Regions from separate parts of the Nostoc sp. ChiSLP03a genome, predicted to be linked through region 1. Evidence: predicted binding sites of a transcription regulator. Region 1 holds the regulator's gene; the other holds the start of a gene.

Region 1 (3,213 bases):
CTCATCTAAGGAAGCTGCTTCCCAAATTGGGTAGAAGTGCAAACCGATGGCGTTGGAGGAAGGTACTACTGCACCGGAGATGATGTTGTTTCCATAAATCAAGGAACCTGCAACAGGTTCGCGGATACCATCAATGTCTACTGGAGGAGCGGCGATGAAGGCGATTACGAAGCAAGCGGTGGCGGCTAGCAAGGTGGGGATCATTACTACGCCGAACCAACCGATGTAGATCCGGTTATTGGTACTGGTGATCCATTCGCAGAATCGATCCCATACATTGGCGCTTTGGCGCTGTTGTAAGGTTGTTGTCATTGTTTTATAAATGCGATTATTTGCAGATGAATTAGGTAGGTTTGACTACCTGTTACACATCTTAATGAATTTATTGCGTTTTGTAAAGGACTTTCAGAAAAAATTTTCTCTTGGGATTTACGCACCCACAGAAAATCCCCAAACCTTTGAAAAAGCGGGGACTTTGGGTGATATCACTTTGGATTTTAGACTTTCCTGCAAAAAGCTACGCGTAGCTTGCTTCTCCGTTCGCGTAGCGTCCTGTAGGGAAGGAGTGGGGCTACGCTCAGTCGAACGATTTTGGATTGTGAAAATGCACTTTATTCTTCAATTCGTTGCTGGCTGCTTGGATATGAACTCTATACCCACCTCTTGTAAAGGTGGACGCACAGATAAATAAACCAATGGCCCAAATAGCGGTATCAAGGCTATTAACCAGAACAACTGCGGATTTTTCCAACCGCGACGCACCATATCATCCCCCAGCAATGCGGGAAATAATAGACAGAGTAAGCAAAAATCTAAACTCATCACATGGATGAAGCGGTTAGTTTGCCACTCTTGCACAAAATTGCTCCAATCTCCACCTCTTATACCGTAGGTAACTAGAATAACTGTGGCTACTGTCAATACAAAACCAGTCACACGAGAATCTAGTAATTTGAGCAAGATATTCTTTTTACCGACAAACTGATTATTTGGTTCTCTAAAGGCTAAGTACGGCAACAAGGCAAAAGCACCAACTCCGAAAGAGACAGAAGCAAACAGCCAAGCAGGTATTTTTTGTCCTCTACCATCAATAAAGACTATTGCGCTGTAAATAAGAGGCCAGATGCCCATGAGGTTGAATAATGCTATGACTAACGGGTTAATGCCTTCCCATTGCCCAATAGAAAGGTTTTTAATTAACTCGAATGTACCAGGTTGCTCAGGAGGCGCGAGGAAAAAAGCATAGACAACAAATCCCAGCCACAGTACACTAAAGGCAATTTTTCTAAGCATGAAAGATTTAAGTAGTATTAATTATTGATTTTGCCGTTACAAATACGGCTATCTACTTGCTATGGTATCGTTTGCTCGCCTAGAGGCGTAGCGGCTTGTTTCTAAAGATTAATCGCTAATTGCTAATTAAGGATTGAAATAACTGAAAGCTTCTGAGAGATAATCGGCAGCAGACGCTACTACTGCGATCGCACTTTCATAATCTAGGCGCGTTGGCCCCAAAACTCCCACACTTCCTACGGGTATCGAACCTCGGCGATAGTTAGAAGAAATCAAGGTGCAGGTGCGTATCGGTTCTAATGGATTTTCTGCGCCAATACGAACTGTTACCTTTGGTTTACCACCATCCTCTGGTTCTGGTTCCTCAAATATTAATCGCCACAGTTGGTCTTGTTCTTCTTCCAACAGGTGGATAATTGTTTGTACCTGCTGTAACTGGGAAAATTCTGGCTGGCGTAAAACTTCTGACACACCCCGAACCATAATTTGGGTTGTAGTCGGTGCAAGAGTGCGACGAGTCAATTCTGCAACTGAGTTTTTCAAAAATTCCCCGTAGCGTTGGAACTCCTGATCTAGTTCGCTCCAGTTGAGGTTGGCTAATTCCAACAGACTTCGCCCCCGCAGGTGACTATTTAAAAAGTTAGAAACAATCTGCAACTCGCGATCGATTACCTCTGAATCTCGTTGGGTTTCTTCTGGTGTTGGCGACAAATCCATCAATTTGGAATGTGTCTCGTAACCATCTGTTACGACAATCAGCATGATCCGCCCAGCTTCAATTTGCACTAATTGCAGATGTCGCAATAGCGCTGTAGTCGTTTGCGGCATAGTAATCAAGCTAATGCAACCACTCAAGGTTGCTAAAATCTGCGCGGCTCCTTGCAGTAGGGTTTCTAAACTTCGATCTTGCCACTGTAGCTGCTTTTGCAATGCCATCTCTACTTCTCGCCCTAAAGTTTCCGTACCACTTTGTGGAAGCAAGCTACGCGTAGCGTCTGTTTGCGACACGCTGCGCGAACGCAGAGAAGGTGTAATTAGCTGGTCAACATAAATGCGATAGCCTGAATCTGAAGGTACACGTCCAGCAGAAGTATGTGGTTGGTAGAGCAATCCAGACTTTTCTAAAACACCCATGACATTGCGAATTGTCGCCGAGCTTACACCCAGGTCGTACTCCTCAACCAAAGCCTTTGACCCAACTGGCTCTGCCGTAGCAATGTAGTGATGTACCGTTGCCCAAAGTATATGCTGTTGTCGATTTGTTAACTGAACTTCCATTATGGTATGTTTTGCTGAAGGCAAATTTTAATCAAACTCTCAAGAAATTTGGGGATTTAATCGAAAACAGAAAATATTAATAATTTATTAAGGTATCAAATTATATAATTATATTATGATAAGTATTTTTAAAGTTTATGTACAAAGCATTTTTTTTAAGATTAGGGTTGAACTAGCAGCTCAATTTTTTTGCAAAAGCTGCTAGTTATAATGTACCCTTGCGATGCTTTTTTCTAACCGTACTTTTGCATAAATTTCTGCTTGCAACAGTATTATTAGATACGTATTTTCTTCAGGGGTTACCGCCGAACTGTAATTTAGAGCAATCCAACATTTTTATGCAGATGTAGGTGATGCCCAAATTTCAAACTTTCCGGCAAGCCTCTAAATTGATGTATTTCTATGTTTAGCATAGCAAAAGTCAGATGGAAGAGTAAGTTCCATCTGAATGATGTATCCGAGCAGAAGCTAATACTGGGGAATTGAAGGGTCTACTAGTTGGGAATAGGCATCAATACCACCCGAAATATTTTGCACATTTGTAAAACCTTGAGCAATCAACCACTGGCACATTTGGGCAGAGCGGATGCCGTGGTGGCATAACACCAAGGTTTCGGCTTCGGGATTGAAGAGGGTAGGTAC
Region 2 (3,213 bases), on a different contig from region 1:
CGCCCATGCCGCCCATATCAGGGGCAGGAGCAGCGGATTTCTTCTCTGGCTTTTCAACCACGATCGCTTCGGTGGTTAAGACCAAACCAGCAATGGAACCAGCGTTTTGCAAAGCTGAACGCACAACTTTGGCAGGGTCGATAATACCAGCAGCAATCAAGTCTTCAAATTCGCCAGTAGCAGCGTTATAGCCAGTGTTGATGTCGCTCTCGCGGACTCTAGAGACGATCACAGAACCTTCAGCACCAGCGTTATCTGCTATTTGACGCAAGGGGGCTTCTAGCGCTCTTTCGACAATATCAGCCCCAATTCTTTCTTCGTCATTTTCTAGGGTGTTTTTAATCGCTTGTACTGCCTTAGCTAAGTGAATTAAGGTTGTTCCACCACCAGGAACAATACCTTCTTCTACAGCAGCTTTAGTAGCGTTGAGCGCGTCTTCAATCCGCAGCTTACGGTCTTTGAGTTCGGTTTCGGTTGCCGCACCCACTTTAATTACTGCCACCCCGCCAGCGAGCTTGGCGATGCGTTCTTGCAGTTTTTCTTTATCGTACTCAGAATCAGTTTCTTCCAACTGTCTGCGAATTTGACCAATCCGCTTTTGTACTTCTGGCTTGGTGACACTACCAGCAACAATTGTGGTATTTTCTTTGTCAATAGTGATTTTGCGGGCAGTTCCCAATGCTTCTAGAGAAGCGGTATCCAAGCTTAAACCGATTTCTTCCGAAATCAACTGTCCATCGGTGAGAATCGCAATATCTTCTAACAAAGCTTTGCGGCGATCGCCAAACCCAGGCGCTTTAATGGCAGCCACAGCCAGTACACCCCGCGCTTTGTTCACCACCAAAGTTGCCAAAGCATCACCTTCGACATCTTCAGCAATAATTAGCAAAGGCTGACCCGAACGGGCGACTTTTTCCAACACAGGTACTAAATCTTGGATGCTGCTGATTTTTTTGTCAGTAACCAAAATCCGAGCATTTTCAAATTCGACGATTTGCCGTTCGTTGTTGGTGACGAAGTAGGGAGAAATATAACCTCTGTCAATCTGCATCCCCTCAACTACTTCTAGTTCAGTTGTCAGGGATTTAGATTCTTCAACGGTAATTACACCATCTTTGGTGACTTTTTCCATTGCTTGAGCTAACATTTGACCAACTTCTTCATCGTTACCAGCAGAAACAGTGGCAACTTGAGCGATCGCACTTCCTTCTACTGGCTTGGCTATTTTGGCAATTTCTTCTACCAATGCCTCAATAGTTTTGTCGATCCCGCGTCTCAAGCTCACAGGGTTACTACCTGCCGCGACGTTCTTCAAACCTTCTTTAATTAAGGCTTGTGCTAAAACTGTGGCGGTGGTTGTCCCATCTCCAGCGACATCTTTAGTTTTTGAGGCCACTTCCTGGATGAGTCTTGCACCAGTATTTTCCAAAGGATCTTCTAATTCAATTTCCTTGGCAACAGTGATACCATCGTTGACAATTTGAGGTGCGCCAAATTTTTTCTCTAAAAGGACATTGCGACCTTTGGGCCCCAAGGTGATTTTTACGGCATCGGCAAGGGCGTTAACACCCCTTTCTAGAGATCGCCGCGATTCCTCGTCAAATGCAATAATTTTCGCCATGTTTGATTTCTCCAGCGCTTCCATTAGACAATTTAGCACTCACAGCGCCAGAGTGCTAATCTCTCAAGCGGCTCAAGTTACAAATGGAAATAAAAAAATTGATTAATATACAGGTGATGCTCATATTAGATACTGGCAGTAATGCTTGAATTGGGAGATGAATCTAGACAACTCCCTTAAGTCCCTTGGTATTGCCGACCCTAGCGGCACCGGCTGGTTGGCAGTAGTATTTACGTTCCTCTTGGCTTGGCTTGTAACTTGGCGTTTAATTCCGACAGTACGCAAATTCGCCTTGCGGGTAGGTTGGGCTGACCAACCCAACGCACGGCGACTCAACCGAGAACCTTTACCCAATGCCGGGGGGCTGGCTATCTACGCGGGCGTGATTGCTGCGCTGGTATTAGCTAGCCTTTTACGACCGATCGAACTCCAAAACGTATTGGCTCAGGTGCTCACTATTCTGTTGGGGGGTTCGATATTAGTCTTGGTGGGCTTTATTGACGATCAGTTTGGCTTACCGCCCTCTGTGCGATTGTGGGCGCAAATTGTCACGGCACTTTTGCTGGTAGCTAATGGCATCAGTGTCAAAGTCCTGTTTGGCACTCCCATCGATTCACTTCTGTCCATGTTGCTAACAGTATTATGGGTAGTAGGGATTACCAACGCCATCAATTTGATGGATGGTATGGATGGCTTGGCAGGAGGAATTAGCTTTATAACCGCCATGAGTTTATTGGGCGTTGCAGCTCAATTTAACAATCGTGCTGCGGCAATCTTAGTCCTCGCAGCTTTGGGAGGTGCTGCACTAGGATTTTTGCGCCATAATTTCCATCCATCACGAATTATTATGGGTGATGCCGGAGCATACTTTTTCGGTTATGTCCTGGCAGCAACTAGTATTTTAGGCAAACTGCAACAAAACACAGTTTATGCCCTAATTCCCACGGTTTTATTTCTGTTGTTACCGGTGTTAGACACCACTCAAGTATTTGTGCGGCGGCTACTAGCAGGAAATAACCCTCTGAGTACTCCTGGCAAAGACCACCTGCACCACCGCTTACTTGCTTGGGGACTCTCCCAGCGCCATGCTGCGTTTACGCTTTGGTCAATTACCTTAGTTTTCAACTTGCTAGCGATGAGAATACAAGGTATGAGTTTGGCTGTGATGCTGACAACCGCCAGTAGCATTATCCTGCTTTTGGGCTTTACAGTCTGGCAAAGGATACGCCAACAGCCTTAGTTGCTTGTAGGGTCGGCATTGCAGTGCTAGCCCTACTATGTTTATTCAGTCCACCAAAAATTCAAGCTTGAGTTAAATTGTCTTGCAGCCAAACAACTAAATCTCCTTCTGTGGAAAAATCCAACAGTGCCTCGGCTAGATTTTCAAGCTGTTCGATAGATAACTGGCTGATGCGGTCTTGCAATTGCGGACTCAAATTACCAATGCGTCGTTGTAACTGGCGCATGACTAGCTCTAGAGTTGTTTCCTGCTTGAGCTCCTCATAAAGTCTAATCGTTTTGATATCAAAATCACCTAGTCCAAACATTTTTATCAACTCCTGACGACTGATACGCGGTAGTTTGTAAACTAC

What was found. The regulator HrcA, encoded in region 1, represses chaperone genes, less so after heat shock. The targets are predictions, from matches to a motif close to TTAGCACTCNNGANTCNNGAGTGCTAA.
Region 2: a site for HrcA is predicted at 1,654-1,680, ahead of groL (chaperonin GroEL). Genes of this name have one in related genera too.

The regions. Positions count from the first base shown of each region.
Region 1 covers NZ_JAVRBQ020000095.1:100-3,312, forward strand. The annotation lists partial or broken gene RMY32_RS15495 (photosystem II q(b) protein) at 1-312, opposite strand, end outside; gene RMY32_RS15500 (DUF2834 domain-containing protein) at 619-1,293, opposite strand; gene RMY32_RS15505 (heat-inducible transcriptional repressor HrcA) at 1,420-2,571, opposite strand; gene RMY32_RS15510 (rhodanese-like domain-containing protein) at 3,040-3,213, opposite strand, start outside.
Region 2 covers NZ_JAVRBQ020000148.1:127,550-130,762, reverse strand. The annotation lists gene groL (chaperonin GroEL) at 1-1,621, opposite strand, end outside; gene RMY32_RS24680 (MraY family glycosyltransferase) at 1,779-2,861, shown strand; gene RMY32_RS24675 (DUF4351 domain-containing protein) at 2,923-3,168, opposite strand; partial or broken gene RMY32_RS24670 (Rpn family recombination-promoting nuclease/putative transposase) at 3,175-3,213, opposite strand, start outside.